DNA from 3 places in the Pseudomonas silesiensis genome. Region 3 is predicted to be linked to each of the others. Evidence: predicted binding sites of a transcription regulator. Region 3 holds the regulator's gene; each other region holds the start of a gene.

Region 1 (5,245 bases), 940 kb from region 3:
GCACCGGGCGCGGCAGGTCGAGCTGCCAGCTGAGCACGTGCTGGCGCTCGCTGTCGTGGGGGGTCAGTCGCAAGTACTGGATGCTCGCCCGCACCTGATCTTCGTAGTGATAGGTGGTCTCGTGGCTAATGGAAAGTCTCATGCAGCCTCCAGGTAAGAACTGTGAATGGCGTTGCCCAATTGGCGCACCAGCGGGATGAACTCGGTCAGCCAGGTGTGCAGGCCTTCGTCGAGAATTTCGCTGATGCCGGTGTAGCGCAGGCGCGCGTCCATTTCCGCCGCCAGGCGTTGCGCGGGGCGGCCGTTGGCGCCCGGCAGCTGAGCGAGAATCTGGTCGATCTCTTCGGTACAGGCCCGCAACGAACGCGGGACGTCGGCACGTAGTAGCAACAGTTCGGCGACATGCCGGGCACCGGGCGCGTCGCGGTAGATCTCGGTGTAGGCCTCGAACGAGGACAAGGCCCTCAACAAGGCACTCCACTGGTAATAGGCGTGGGCCGTGCCGTCGCTGACCGCTTCGGCCTGGTCGCCGGCCATTTCGTAGCGTGCATCGAGCAGGCGCAAGGTGTTGTCAGCCCGTTCGATAAAGGTACCCAGACGAATGAAGCGGAACGCGTCGTTACGCATGATCGTGCCGTAGGACGCGCCGCGGAACAGGTGGGAACGTTCCTTGATCCACTCGCAGAAACGGCTCATGCCATAGCGACTCAAGCCCTGGTTGGCGATCCCGCGAATTTCCAGCCAGGTGGCGTTGATGTTTTCCCACATGTCGGCGGTGATTCGCCCACGTACCGCATGGGCGCTGGCCCGCGCCGCGCCGAGGCAGCTGTAGATGCTGGCCGGGTTGGCGGCGTCCAGGGCGAAGAAATGCAGCAGCCGCTCGGCATGCAGCTCGCCATGACGCTCCAGGTAATCGTCCAGGGTGCCGGTAATCAGCAACGGCATGGCGAGTTCGTGCAAACCGTCTCCGCGACCATCCTGTGGCATCAGCGACAGCGAATAACTGATGTCGAGCATCCGTGCGAGGTTTTCCGCCCGCTCCAGGTAACGCGACATCCAATACAAATCCGAGGCAGTTCTACTTAACATGGCAGGCTTCCTTCAATCCTCGACCACCCAGGTGTCCTTGGTGCCGCCGCCCTGGGAGGAGTTCACCACCAGGGAGCCTTCACGCAGGGCGACACGGGTCAAACCGCCGGGCACGACCCGGGTTTCGCGGCCAGACAATACAAACGGACGCAGGTCGATATGGCGTGGGGCGATGCCGTTTTCGACAAAGGTCGGACAGGTTGATAAAGACAAGGTCGGTTGCGCGATGTACGCGTGGGGTTTGGCCTTGATCCGCGCGCGGAAGGCTTCGATTTCCGCCGCCGTCGCCGCCGGCCCCACCAGCATTCCATAGCCGCCCGACCCCTGGGTCTCCTTGACTACCAGCTCTGGAAGATTGGCCAGGACGTGGGACAGTTCAGAGGGATTACGACACTGCCACGTCGGCACATTCTTCAGGATCGGCTCTTCATCCAGATAGAAACGGATCATGTCGGTGACGAATGGATACACCGACTTGTCGTCCGCCACCCCGGTACCAATGGCATTCGCCAGCACCACGTTGCCGGAGCGGTACGACGACAACAGCCCCGGAACGCCGAGCATCGAGTCCGGGTTGAACGCCAGCGGATCGAGGAAGGCATCGTCGAGGCGCCGGTAAATCACGTCGACGGCTTTCGGCCCGTCCGTGGTGCGCATGAACACCTTGTCGTCACGCACGAACAGGTCCGCGCCTTCCACCAGTTCAACACCCATTTCCCGGGCGAGAAATGCATGTTCGAAAAACGCACTGTTGAAGCGGCCCGGCGTCAGCACCACCACGCTGGGGTTATCGATCGGGCTTGAGCTTTTCAAGGTATCGAGCAACAGGTTCGGATAATGATCGATCGGTGCAATGCGTTGCGCCGCGAACAGTTCGGGGAACAGGCGCATCATCATCTTGCGGTCTTCGAGCATGTAGCTCACGCCGCTCGGTGTACGAAGGTTGTCTTCGAGCACGTAGTACGTGCCGTCGCCATCGCGTACCAGGTCGACACCGGAAATGTGCGAATAGATATCCCGGTGCAGATCCAGCCCTTGCATCGCCAGCTGGTATTGCTCGTTGGCCAGCACTTGCTCGGCCGGGATGATGCCGGCCTTGATGATGCGCTGTTCGTGATAGAGGTCGGCGAGGAACATGTTCAGCGCCTTGACCCGCTGGATACAGCCCCGTTCGACCACCCGCCATTCACTGGCGGGTATGCTGCGGGGAATGGTGTCGAAGGGAATCAGGCGCTCTGTCCCTTGCTCGTCACCGTAGAGCGTGAAGGTAATCCCGGCGCGATGAAACAGCAGATCGGCCTCGCGTCGCCGTTGGGCCAGAAGCTCATCAGGCGTTTCAGCCAGCCAACGGGCAAACTCCCGGTAATGCGGGCGGACCTGGCCGCCGGCATCGTACATTTCATCAAAATAGGTGCGGATCATGCCGTACTCCTTGTCACCCGGACTTACAGGCCTTCGCAAGGCCCGTGCCATCGGCATAAACGCTTAAATATCAATCAGTTGGATAATAACGCCGCAACCACCGCACCAATCCTGTGCGGTAAATGCCCCAAGCTGATCGCCCCCGCTTCATTGCGAAGCAATGTGTTCGCCTATCAGCAGCATAGTCAGAGTTGATTTCACTGCCCGGGAGTCGATGCGGATAATTTGCGCATTCGCTGGAAATGCTCACTTGACTTCCCTTTTAGCCGCCCGCTCAGGCGGCTTTTTTTTGTTTCCAAACCTGTAGGAGCGAGCTTGCTCCGGGCGGCGTTCCGACGATGGTCGTTAACGATAACGCGTGTTCGCTGGTTAAACGCGGCGCTATTGAGTCCATCGTCGGAACGCCGCCCGGAGCAAGCTCGCTCCTACACAAACGAAAACGGCCAACCCGAAGGTCAGCCGTTAGTGGATGTTGTCGCTGTTCATAGTGTTATGCGAGTCGCCCTCGTACCTCCTGCTTGACGCCCCAGCCTTCGATGATCCCGCCCAGAGGCTCGACCACGGCTTCGAAGTCCTGCTCGAAGTCGCCGATACCGTCGTAGGTGGCGTACATCACTTTACTCAGTTCCAGATACCACGCGCCGTCATCGCGCACGCTGATCTGGGCATTCAAGGATTCACCACAGTAATGCCCTGCCGCCCTGCGTGCCCGCTCCTCGTCCGGGAAAATGGCGTAGAACTCGATGGGATGGAATCGTGAAAAGTCGAAACCGCCTTCTTTCATGCGGCGCAGCACGCTGCTGCTGATGTCTTCTTGATAGGCTGTGCTCATGAAACGTCCCCCTCAACTTGATGGATAGACTTTCCGTTTTCCCGGCACACGCAATCGAATGGTGCGAGTGATGCGGCAACACTATTGCCGGTGGGAAGCAAGCATGTAGCTGACAAGACCAGACCTTAGCGATCCGTTCGCTGATCTCGCTTGCAGAGTAGCCCCAAGAGAGAGGCGCTGCCAAGGTCTGGTTGTTTCACGAATGTGCCAGGAAGTATTTCAGACGGGAGTAATGCCGAGGATTTGTATGCTGTTCTGAGCCTTGAGACTTTTGACGCTCGCATCAGCGGTTCGCCCTTCCAGATCATTCAGATCCAGTTCGGCAGCGACAGGAAGGAGACGGGCCTTGATCAGTTTGGCGGCGTGCTCGTTGTCCGGGCATTCGTCGCACTCGAAGACTTCGTCGACTGTTTCACCGTGATCATCCACGAAAGTGATTTTCCACTTTTGCATCAGTGCCTCCTCGAACAAACCCGCAAGTGGGCTTACATGTATCTGGACTTTTGCCCTGCCTGTTCGTTCAACAGGTTTACAGCGCGCCAGATGAAAAAACCCGGATCCTGTGGGAGCGTGGCTTGCCCGCGATGGGGTCACTGCGGCGTATCAGACAGACCGCGGCGTATGCATCGCGGGCAAGCCACGCTCCCACAGGGTTTGATGTCGGTTGTGGGGACCGGTCAGACCCGCACATTACCCCGTGGTCCGGCGATGGCCCATATGATCAGACCCAGGACCGGCAGCAGCAGGATCAACAGCACCCAGACGATCTTCATCCCGGTGTCGGTGCCACTTTTGAGCACGTTGATGATTGCCCAGATGTCCAGGGCAAGAATGATCAGGCCAACCAGACCATTGAACGTGGAACCCATGGTGTCGCTCCCGAAGAGTGGTGTGCACTCTTAGGATAGCTCGCCCAGAGGGTTCCGTTTTATTCGGCCCAGGGTGGCGTCAGACGTGGATCGCCACTTTCAGGGCTTCCAGCGAAGGCGCGGCAGCGATGCCGACTTCAGCGCACAACTCGAGCACCCGCGGCACGTCATTGCCGTAGACCAGCACCACTTGCAACTCGTCGTCGAGCAACTGGCTGAAGTTCATCAGCACGTAGCCGCCGTTTTCCTTGTTCATGCTGCTCATCTGCACCTGAATGCGATTGAGCGCGGTCAGGGCTTCGGTCTTGGCCAGCTGCTTGGGTTTGATGTTGAAATCAACCCCAGGGCCGAACGAAGCAACGATCCGGGCGAACAGATCCATGTAGGTGTCGGCCTGGAACAGCACGGTCTCCGGCAGGCTGCCGACGACCACCCACTCGCCCAGCGGTATCGGGAAGGTGTCGTCGTAGTTGATATCCGGATTGGCCGTCAGGAAAGCCTCGGGATCGGCATAGGCCTGGGCCGCCTCGTCAGCGATTTTCAGGATTTCGTCATCGCTCATGCACCCGGAGCTGATTTTGCTGATGAGTTCGACGAGTGCGGCTTTCATGGGGCGGAATCCTGTAGCGAGGGAATTTTGAAGGCGCGAAGGATAGCGCATTCCGCCTCGCCGTGGCTGCACGGGAGCATTGCCGGGAATGTTGACGCATATCAAGGACCGGCAGACTCGGTAGCGGCACAATGCTGGCACCTTGCCAAAACTGTTTCCGCTATCAGAGAAGACCTCCATGGGTGCCTGGCTTAGCAATATCTCGTTGAAGTACAAATTCTGGGCGGTCAACGCCGTCGCTTTCGTGACCACCCTGTTGTTGGTGGTGTATGCCGTACAGCTAGAACAACAGTCGCGCAGCCATGATGCCCGCGCGTCCGCCCAGGCCCAGGCACGACTGCTCACGGCGTGGCCTGCCGGGCAACCGTTGCCTCAGGCCGATAACCTGCTGACCTTCAATCACGGGCAGGCGCCGCTGCTCAA
Region 2 (5,245 bases), 940 kb from region 3:
GCCAGGCACTACGCCTTGGGCGTGGTCACCAATGGCAACGCCGATGTGCGCCGATTGGGGCTGGCCGATTACTTCAAGTTTGCCCTGTGCGCCGAAGACATCGGCATCGCCAAACCCGATGCGCGACTGTTTCAGGAGGCGTTGCAGCGTGGCGGGGCGACGGCGGAGACGGCGGTGCATATCGGCGATCATCCGGGAGATGACATCGCTGGTGCCCAGCAGGCAGGGTTGCGGGCGATCTGGTTTAACCCGGCGGGTAAAGCCTGGGAAGCGGATCGTTTGCCGGATGCGGAGATTCGCAGTCTGAGCGATTTGCCGGCGTTGCTGGCACGTTGGAACTCGGCTTCGACCTGACACAAAACCTGTGGGAGCGGGCTTGCCCGCGATAGCGGTGTGTCAGGCGACATCAATACCAAATGTGATGCCCCCATCGCGGGCAAGCCCGCTCCCACAGGGATCACTGCGAATTGTGGATTTTTGTTTGGCCCATGAAAAAGCCCGCAGCGACGGCGGGCTTTTTCAGCAAGCAAGGCAGGCGCTCAGATAGGCCGGCTACCGTACTTGTTGTCAGGCTTCTTGGGAGGATCGGCGACCACATTGGCCTCCACTTCCTGCACCTTGCCGCCGCGCGCAAGAAACTCTTCCATGGCCTTGGCCAGGGCGTCGCGTTCCTTGTTCTTGGCTTCGACACTCGGCAGCTCATCGACCGACACCGCAGCCTTGGCCTTGCCTTTGGCCGTCGGAACGGGCGTATCACCGCCATCGTCGTCTTCAGCGACGTCTTCTGCCGCCGTTTCAAGGCCTTCTTCGGTTTCGTCGTCGTCGCCTACTTCGAGGTCGTCGTTTTCCAGATCATCGTCGCTCATGTTCTACCTCATGACTTGCGAAAAGCAGATTAGTTATAGCCCAGCTTTGCCGTCTGTCGACAGCTGCCGGAAAAAATTCAACCGCCGTTGATGTCCAACGGCTTATTCCCCTTCACCGTGCAAGGTGGCGAGGACATTACGGGCACCGCCATGATCACGGTGCTCGCCCAGATAAACGCCTTGCCAGGTCCCCAGCGCCAATCGGCCTGCCTGAATCGGCAAACTGAGCTGACAGCCAAGCACGCTGGCCTTGAAGTGCGCCGGGAGGTCGTCCAGGCCTTCGTCGTTATGCTCATAGTCGTCCGTTCCTTGTGGGATCAGACGATTGAAAAATCGTTCGAAGTCGCGACGTACCGCCGGATCGGCGTTCTCGTTGATGGTCAACGACGCCGAGGTATGCTGTAGCCACAAATGCAACAGACCGACCCGACATGCCTTGATTTCAGGCAGGCCGGCGAGTAACTCGTCCGTTACCAGATGAAAGCCCCGGGGCCTCGCCCGCAAGGTAATCAGAGTCTGTTGCCACATACAGTTCTCCGCACGTTCGGGGCGCATTCTAGCGCGCTCTGGGAAAAAACAAAGGCCCTAATATTCCTTCAATCATGTAAGCCATTGGCCGTACAAAAACACGCTGCGTAAACGTCTCGAAACCTGTACGAAAAAACCTTTCAGCTGTTCCTTCACTGACAAACTCCAGACAAAAAAATGCCCGGCAAGCCGGGCAAATTTTTATGCGCGTTCTTACAAGTTGTAGCCGCGCTCGTTGTGAAGTGCCAGGTCGATGCCGACAGCCTCTTCTTCTTCGGTAACGCGCAGCCCCATGACAGCGTCCAGCACCTTGAGAATGATGTAGGTAACGATCGCGGTGTAGATCACGGTGAAACCCACCCCCTTGAGCTGGATCCAGACCTGTGCACCAATATCGGTCACGGTACCGAAACCACCCAGGGCCGGAGCGGCGAATACACCGGTCAGGATCGCGCCGAGGATACCGCCGATACCGTGCACGCCGAACGCGTCCAGGGAATCGTCATAACCGAGTTTGCGTTTCAGGGTGGTGGCGCAGAAGAAGCACACCACGCCCGCTGCCAGACCGATCACCAGCGCGCCCATCGGGCCCACGGTACCTGCGGCCGGCGTGATGGCAACGAGACCCGCTACCACGCCCGAGGCGATACCCAGTGCGCTTGGTTTACCGTGGGTGACCCACTCGGCGAACATCCAGCCCAGTGCGGCAGCCGCGGTGGCGATCTGAGTGACCAGCATCGCCATACCGGCAGTGCCATTGGCCGCTGCAGCGGAACCGGCGTTGAAACCGAACCAGCCGACCCACAGCATGGCAGCGCCCATCAGCGTGTAGCCGAGGTTATGCGGCGCCATCGGGGTGGTCGGGAAGCCTTTGCGCTTGCCCAGTACCAGGCAGCAGACCAGACCCGCAATACCGGCGTTGATATGCACCACGGTGCCGCCAGCGAAGTCGAGCACGCCCCAGTCCCACATCAGGCCGCCGTTGCCGGACCAGACCATGTGCGCGATCGGTGCATACACCAGGGTGAACCAGATACCCATGAAGATCAGCATGGCGGAGAACTTCATCCGCTCGGCGAAAGCACCGACGATCAACGCTGGGGTGATGATGGCGAACGTCATCTGGAAGGTAATGAAGACCGCCTCGGGGAACAGCGCCGCGGGGCCGGTCAGGCTCGAAGGCGTGACACCGGCGAGAAACGCCTTGCCCATGCCGCCGAAGAACGAGTTGAAGTTGACGACGCCCTGCTCCATGCCGGTGGTGTCGAACGCGATGCTGTAGCCATAAATGACCCACAGAATGCTGATCAGACCGGTAATGGCGAAGCACTGCATCATCACGGAAAGAATGTTTTTCGACCGAACCATGCCGCCGTAGAACAGCGCGAGGCCGGGAATAGTCATGAACAGCACGAGGGCTGTCGAGGTCAGCATCCAGGCAGTGTCACCCGAATTGAGGACTGGGGCCGCCACTTCGTCTGCCGCCATGACCAGGCTGGGCATTACGAGGGACAACAGGGCTCCTAGCCCTGCGAATTTACGCAGAGTCATATTGTTTTCTCCTGGGGCGTTGGGTTTGTGGCGGCTTAGATTGCGTCGGTATCGGTTTCGCCGGTACGGATGCGAATCGCCTGTTCCAGATTGACCACGAAGATCTTGCCGTCACCGATCTTGCCGGTGTTGGCCGCCTTGGTTATCGCCTCGATAACCCGATCCAGATCCTTGTCGTCAATGGCGACATCGATTTTCACCTTAGGCAAAAAATCGACCACGTATTCCGCGCCGCGATACAGCTCGGTGTGACCCTTCTGCCGACCGAAGCCTTTGACTTCAGTAACGGTAATGCCCTGCACGCCGATCTCGGACAGCGACTCGCGTACGTCGTCCAGCTTGAACGGCTTGATGATGGCAGTGACTAGCTTCATGAAAACTCTCTCCCGAATTGGTGGACTTGCCCCAGGAAAACAAACCCGACTCAAGTCTAAGCGCAGTGCCTGGCTTTGTAACGCATCGTCGGCCTTACCTGCCCGTCCGACGCCAGCTAACCGCTCCTCACGAAACTCCCCGTTTCGCTCGGCGCACTGCATTCGTCACAGCGACTGCATCAGTGCATGGGTCACTACCGCCTAAGCAGAAAGCTTGCCATCTCCACAAAAACCCATGAATTCAATGGCTTGATCGCAACCACCCGACCCTGCGCCAGAAGGGTCCGCCGAATACGCACAACAACAGTGCGATACCGTCCGTCCCCATGCGCGAAAAGCGTGCATCCTTGCAGTCGGGATTGACTATAGACACTGCGTGATACACTGCTCGCCATTGTTTCCAGGACATTTCCCATGCTCGCGCCCAAAGACTTCCTCGATGCCCTGAGCGGCACCGCCTCCCGCCTCTTCAGCGGCGACAACCCACTGCCGAAAAGCGAAATCGAAAGCCAGTTCAAGGCTTTGTTGCAGAGCGGCTTCAGCAAACTGGATCTGGTGAGCCGGGAAGAGTTCGATAGCCAGATGGTCGTGCTGGCACGGACCCGGGCACGGCTGGAGAGCCTTGAAGAGAAAGTGGCCGAGCTGGAAGCCAAGCTCAACCCGCCATGAAGAGAAAGTGGCCGAGCTGGAAGCCAAGCTCAACCCGCCAACCGAATAACCCCTGATTTGAAATGCAGCCCCCCTGTAGGAGCTGGCTTGCCAGCGAAGGCGGCCTATCTGCCAACAGAGATGTAGAAGCAGTCGAACGCTCAGGCCGCGTCCTCGGACGATCTCTTGATCCTACGCCCCGCAACCATCTCAGCAACGTCCTACAAACATCACCACCGCCGTCCGATTGCGCCGCAAAGCCCCGGTTCCTAAGCTCACCCAATGCTGAATGTTCAGCACTGGGTTTGGCGACCTGGAAAGCTTAAGGCGCACGAAGACCATCGACTCGAGTCATGGCGGTTGTGCGTGGGAGGCCTTCGGGTCTGCCGGGTTCCTTTTGCTCCGGTTCGCCAACCCGCGTACAGCTGCCACCCAATTGTTTGGCGACGATTGCTGGCAGCCCTTTCAAGCAAAAGGAGCTGTATCAATGAATAGCGATGACACTTATCTAACCCCCCACATCTTCACCCGCCACAACCTCCACCTCCACGCCCTCCTCCTGCAAAACCAACCCTGGTTCAGCGCCCGCGACCTCGGCCGACTGCTACGCCTCTTCCTCGACGAACGCACCCTCCGAAAACTCGACCCCGACCAACGCCAAACCGCAAAAACACTCACCCACGGCCGCGTCGAAAACACGCTGCTGATCAGCGAATCAGGTGTCTACGCGCTACTGGTCTATCACTACTGCCCCGAATACCGAGCCCTGCGCGAGTGGCTGACTCACGAAGTAGTCCCGGCCCTCAGAGACGCCCAGCAACCCGCCTCAACCGAACGCCCGACTCTGAGCCGGCTGAATTGGCCAGAGATGTCGCTGAGCCTGCTGCACTGGAACAACCACCCGTGGATTCGGCTGCAGGATGTGCCGCACCTGCTGCAGAATGAAGAATCGGCACAACATGCGGTCAATGTGCCGTGGTGGAAAAAAGCGTCGCGAGTACTCCAGTCGTTATAGACAACCTAACCACGCTCGATATCGTCACTGCGCACTTCGTAGGTCGATTGCAGATTCAGCCAAAAATCGGGCGTGGTATTGAAGAGAGTGGCCAGCTTCCTGGCAAGGTCCGGACTGACACCCGTGCTCTGCGCTACAAGTTTTGTCAGTTCAATCTCGAAATCAGGAAACTGGCTAGAAAGATCAGCCACCGTGGCGCCCAATGGCTCAAGAAACTCCTGCTCAAGGATTTCTCCGGGATGAATCGAGCGCATTCCATTAGT
Region 3 (5,245 bases):
CCCGGCACGTTCACGAGGGAACGGCCGGGGGTCAGGATGCTTTCAAGTCGGATCATGGGTTGGGAGTGTTAACGACCGGTCGCGCCCTGGAGGAGGCTCTGGGTCTTTTCCTTATGCTTTTTGAGTTGTTTATCCAGCTTGTCGGTCAATGCGTCGATGGCCGCGTACATATCGGTATGTTCCGCGTTGGCGACGACTTCATTGCCGGGAATATGCAGCGTGGCTTCGATTTTCTGCTTCAGCTTTTCGACCGTCATCGTGACCTGCACGTTGGTGATCTTGTCGAAGTGCCTCTCCAATCGTTCGAGTTTTTCGCCGATGTAGGTGCGAAGAGGTTCGGTCACTTCCAGTTGGTGTCCACTGATGTTGACTTGCATACAGCTTCTCCTTCGTTGCCAGTGCATAAAGCGGCAGGCAGAAATGCCTGCCACTGGAACGCTGTGGCGTGGCTCTACATCAACCGCTTGCGTTCGCTCGAAGGCGCGATCCCGAGGGATTCGCGGTACTTGGCGACGGTGCGGCGAGCCACCTGAATGCCTTGTGCCTCCAGTAAACCAGCGATCTTGCTGTCACTCAACGGCTTTTTCTGATTTTCCGCTGCAACCAGTTTTTTGATGATCGCGCGGATCGCCGTGGACGAGCATTCACCGCCTTCCGAGGTGCTGACGTGGCTGGAAAAAAAGTATTTCAGTTCATAGATGCCCCGGGGGGTATGCATGAATTTCTGCGTGGTCACCCGGGAAATCGTCGACTCGTGCATGCCCACCGCCTCGGCAATGTCATGCAGCACCAACGGCTTCATGGCTTCGTCGCCGTACTCCAGGAAGCCGCGCTGATGCTCGACGATCTGGGTGGCCACCTTCATCAGGGTTTCGTTGCGGCTCTGCAGGCTCTTGATGAACCAGCGGGCTTCTTGCAACTGATTGCGCATGAAGGTGTTGTCGGCACTGGTGTCGGCGCGGCGCACGAAACCGGCGTATTGGGCGTTGACCCGCAGCCGTGGCACCGATTCCTGGTTCAGCTCCACCAGCCAGCGCTCGTTGTCCTTGCGCACGATGACATCGGGGACGACGTATTCGGCTTCGCTGGACTCGATCTGCGAGCCAGGACGCGGGTTGAGGCTCTGCACCAGCTCGATCACCTGGCGCAGTTCATCTTCCTTGAGCTTCATGCGGCGCATCAGCTGGCTGTAGTCGCGGCTGCCAAGCAGGTCGATGTAATCGCTGACCAGACGCTTGGCCTCGGCCAGCCACGGGGTCTTGGCGGGCAATTGGCGCAATTGCAGCAACAGGCATTCGCCCAGGTTGCGGGCGGCGATGCCGGCGGGTTCGAATTGCTGGATGCGATGCAGGACGGCTTCTATTTCGTCCAGTTCGATGTCCAGTTCCGGGTCGAAGGCTTCGAGAATTTCCTCGAGGGTTTCGTCCAGGTAGCCCTGATTGTTGATGCAGTCGATCAGGGTCACGGCAATCAGGCGATCGGTGTCGGACATCGGTGCCAGGTTCAGTTGCCACAGCAGATGGCTTTGCAGGCTCTCACCGGCCGATGTACGGGTAGTGAAGTCCCACTCGTCGTCATCGTTGCTCGGCAGGCTGCTGGCGCTGGTCTGGTAAACGTCTTCCCAGGCGGTATCGACCGGCAGTTCGTTGGGAATGCGCTCGTTCCAGTCACCTTCCTCGAGGTTATCCACCGTCGGGGCGGTTTCCTGGTAGGAGGGTTCCGTCACATCGGCGTTGGGTTGCTGTTCGGCTTTGTCGGCCAAGGGGTCGGCGTTATCGAAGTCGTCGCCTTCTTCCTGGCGTTCGAGCATCGGATTGGACTCCAGGGCCTCCTGGATTTCCTGTTGCAGGTCCAGGGTCGACAATTGGAGCAGGCGGATGGCCTGTTGCAGCTGCGGTGTCATCGTCAGCTGCTGGCCCATTCTCAAGACTAGCGATGGTTTCATGGCAGGGGCTTAACACCTTATTCGCCGGCGCACATGCGCCATCCACTACAGGGCGCCGGAGCGCCAAACATAAGCAAATTATATGCCCGAAACTTTAGCGTTTGCCTAGAGCGTTGTAACAATAAAAAAGTGTTGATTTTTTATCGAGACAAGCGCTTGAGCGACAGCTGGACACCTCAGCGCCTACAGGCGGAACTCATGGCCCAGATACACTTCCTTGACCAGCTCGTTGGCCAGGATGGTGTCGGAGTCGCCTTCGGCGATCAGTTGGCCATCGTTGACGATATAGGCGGTTTCGCAGATATCCAGGGTTTCGCGGACGTTGTGGTCCGTGATCAGCACACCAATGCCCTTGGCCTTGAGGTGATGGATGATCTGTTTGATGTCGCCTACCGAAATCGGGTCCACGCCGGCGAAGGGTTCGTCGAGGAGGATGAATTTCGGATTGGTGGCCAGTGCCCGGGCGATTTCCACGCGGCGGCGCTCACCACCGGACAGGCTCATGCCGAGGTTGTCGCGGATGTGGTGGATATGGAATTCCTGCAGCAGGCTTTCCAGCTCCTTGCGACGACCAGCCTTGTCGAGCTCCTTGCGGGTCTCGAGGATCGCCAGGATGTTATCGGCCACCGAGAGCTTGCGGAAGATCGACGCTTCCTGCGGAAGATAGCCGATACCGGCTTTCGCGCGACCGTGCATCGGCTGATGGCTGACATCCAGATCATCGATCAGTACGCGGCCCTGATCGGCCTGTACCAGGCCGACGATCATGTAGAAGCAGGTGGTTTTGCCGGCGCCGTTAGGGCCGAGCAAGCCGACGATCTGACCGCTGTCGATCGACAGGCTGACGTCGCGCACGACCTGGCGGCTCTTGTAGCTCTTGGCCAGATGCTGAGCTTTCAGAGTTGCCATTACTGGGCCTTTTGCTCGTCGGTTTTCTTTTTCGGCTGGATCACCATGTCGATGCGCGGGCGCGACTCGGTCACCTTGTTGCCTGTAGCGCGACCGGCGCTCGCCAGTTTCTTCTCTGTGTCGTAGACGATTTTCTCGCCCTGGGTGACGTTGTTGTCCTTGTCGATGACTTTGGCGCGATCGATCAGCACGACGCGGTTTTGCGAGGCGTGGTACTGGATAGTGACGCCATAGCCCTGAACCGGCTTGGTGTCGCCGGCGGTCTGCAGTTGCTCGAAGTAGGCGAGGTTGCCCACCGAGGTCACCACGTCGATATCGCCGGCCGGGGTGCGGGTGATGGTCACGGTGTTGCCGGTGACCTTCATCGAACCCTGGGTGATGATCACGTCGCCCTTGTAGGTGGCAACGCCATTCTTGTCGTCCAGTTGGGCATCGTCGGCTTGAATGCGGATAGGCTGCTCTTGATCGTTCGGCAGAGCCCAGGCGCTCACGCTTCCCAGTGCTGCGCCCAGACTGAGCAAAATAGGGAGGGTTTTAACGAGCCTCATACTGTCCTCTTACGTTCGATAGCAGGTGTATCCTGCTTTCTTTCAAATACGCTTTCATGCCCGTGCCGGTCGACACACCACCCGCGCCGTCGATTCTAACGGGTTGCTCGGTCTGCGCATATTGCCGCTGCGGGAACACGGTCATGCGAGTGCTGGTAATAATGGTCGTGCGCTTTTTTTCGTCGGTGCGGGCGATACGTACCGAGTCGATCAGTTCGACTTCGGTTCCGCCGGAATTGACTTCGCCGCGTTCGCTCTGCACGTGCCACGGAAACTCGGTGCCGCGGAACATGTTCAGGTCCGGCTTGCTGACCAGCGTCACGTCAGTGGCCTTGAGGTGTTCGACCTTGTCGGACGTCATGTCGTACTGCAATTTGCCATCTGGCAGGTACTGCACGGTATGGGTGTTGGTCGCGTACCAGTCGATCCGGGTTTCATCGGCCTTGGCGGCCGGCTTGTCGAGGAAGCGCTCCGGACTGATGTTCCAGTAACCGACCGCCGCGAAAATGGCGGCGATGCACCCGAACACCAGGAATTTGCGAATCGTTTTGCTCAGCATAGTGGGCTCACAGGTACGCGGCGTTGGCCGCATCGAGACGGCCCTGGGCGCGCAGGATCAATTCGCAGAATTCGCGAGCGGCACCTTCGCCGCCACGGGCCAGGGTGATGCCGTGGGCGTGTTCACGCACGAAACTGGCGGCACTGGCCACCGCCATGCCCAGGCCGACGCGGCGAATGACCGGCAGGTCCGGCAAGTCGTCGCCGAGGTAGGCGACCTGTTCATAGCTTAGGTCGAGTTGCGCCAGAAGCTCGTCGAGCACCACCAGTTTGTCTTCGCGACCCTGGTACAGGTGTGGAATGCCGAGGTTCTTCGCCCGTCGCTCGACCACCGGGGTCTTGCGTCCGCTGATGATAGCGGTCTGCACGCCGGCTGCCATCAACATCTTGATGCCCTGGCCGTCGAGGGTGTTGAACGTCTTGAATTCGCTGCCGTCTTCCAGGAAATACAGGCGTCCGTCGGTCAGTACGCCATCGACGTCGAATATCGCCAGCTTGATGTTCTTGCCGCGTTCCAGCAGATCGGTGCTCATTACATTACTCCTGCACGCAGCAGATCGGACAGGTTGAAGGCGCCGATCGGACGGTCCTCCTTGTCCACCACCACCAGTGCGTTGATTCGATGGTCTTCCATGATTTTCAGGGCCTCGGCGGCCAGCATTTCAGGGCGAGCCGTCTTGCCATGCACGGTCATGACCTGGTCGATGGTGGCGTGATGGATGTCGATGGCGCGGTCCAGGGTGCGGCGCAAATCGCCGTCGGTGAAGATCCCGGCGAGTTTACCATCGGCTTCCAGGATCACCGTCATGCCCAGACCTTTACGGGTCATTTCCATCAGCGCGTCCTTGAGCAGGGTGCCGCGCTGCACCTGCGGCAGTTCCTGCCCGGCGTGCATGACGTTTTCCACTTTCAGCAGCAGGCGTCGGCCAAGGGCGCCGCCGGGATGGGAAAAGGCGAAATCTTCAGCGGTAAACCCCCGGGCTTCGAGCAGCGCAACGGCCAGGGCATCGCCCATGACCAGGGCCGCAGTGGTCGACGACGTCGGTGCCAGGTTCAGCGGGCAGGCTTCGTGTTCGACGTGCACGTTGAGATTGACCTCGGCAGCCTTGGCCAGCGGGGAGTCGGGGTTGCCGGTCATGCTGATCAGCTGGATGCCCAAGCGCTTGATCAGTGGCAGCAGGGTCACGATTTCATTGGTCGAGCCGGAGTTCGACAGCGCCAGAATGACGTCGTCGCGGGTGATCATGCCCATGTCGCCGTGGCTGGCTTCGGCCGGGTGCACGAA

The links. The regulator sigma-54, encoded in region 3, starts transcription at its own class of promoters, with help from an activator protein. The targets are predictions, from matches to a motif close to ANTGGCATNNANNTTGCTNT.
Positions count from the first base shown of each region.
Region 1: a site for sigma-54 is predicted at 2,544-2,563, ahead of PMA3_RS20730 (circularly permuted type 2 ATP-grasp protein). Genes of this name have one in related genera too.
Region 2: a site for sigma-54 is predicted at 3,522-3,541, ahead of glnK (P-II family nitrogen regulator). Genes of this name have one in related genera too.

Region 1 covers NZ_CP014870.1:4,711,399-4,716,643, forward strand. Annotated here, with positions in the region: gene PMA3_RS20720 (transglutaminase family protein) at 1-142, opposite strand, end outside; gene PMA3_RS20725 (alpha-E domain-containing protein) at 139-1,089, opposite strand; gene PMA3_RS20730 (circularly permuted type 2 ATP-grasp protein) at 1,102-2,511, opposite strand; gene PMA3_RS20735 (ribonuclease E inhibitor RraB) at 3,002-3,343, opposite strand; gene PMA3_RS20740 (hypothetical protein) at 3,563-3,796, opposite strand; gene PMA3_RS20745 (PLDc N-terminal domain-containing protein) at 4,021-4,212, opposite strand; gene PMA3_RS20750 (hypothetical protein) at 4,292-4,822, opposite strand.
Region 2 covers NZ_CP014870.1:6,590,922-6,596,166, forward strand. Annotated here, with positions in the region: gene PMA3_RS29305 (HAD family hydrolase) at 1-354, shown strand, start outside; gene sutA (transcriptional regulator SutA) at 540-866, opposite strand; gene PMA3_RS29315 (secondary thiamine-phosphate synthase enzyme YjbQ) at 969-1,394, opposite strand; gene PMA3_RS29320 (ammonium transporter) at 1,608-2,945, opposite strand; gene glnK (P-II family nitrogen regulator) at 2,981-3,319, opposite strand; gene PMA3_RS29330 (accessory factor UbiK family protein) at 3,734-3,988, shown strand; gene PMA3_RS29335 (BRO-N domain-containing protein) at 4,455-4,982, shown strand; gene PMA3_RS29340 (HigA family addiction module antitoxin) at 4,988-5,245, opposite strand, start outside.
Region 3 covers NZ_CP014870.1:5,654,528-5,659,772, reverse strand. Annotated here, with positions in the region: gene ptsN (PTS IIA-like nitrogen regulatory protein PtsN) at 1-56, opposite strand, end outside; gene hpf (ribosome hibernation-promoting factor, HPF/YfiA family) at 69-377, opposite strand; gene PMA3_RS25105 (RNA polymerase factor sigma-54) at 452-1,945, opposite strand; gene lptB (LPS export ABC transporter ATP-binding protein) at 2,129-2,854, opposite strand; gene lptA (lipopolysaccharide transport periplasmic protein LptA) at 2,854-3,402, opposite strand; gene lptC (LPS export ABC transporter periplasmic protein LptC) at 3,389-3,961, opposite strand; gene PMA3_RS25085 (KdsC family phosphatase) at 3,969-4,493, opposite strand; gene PMA3_RS25080 (KpsF/GutQ family sugar-phosphate isomerase) at 4,493-5,245, opposite strand, start outside.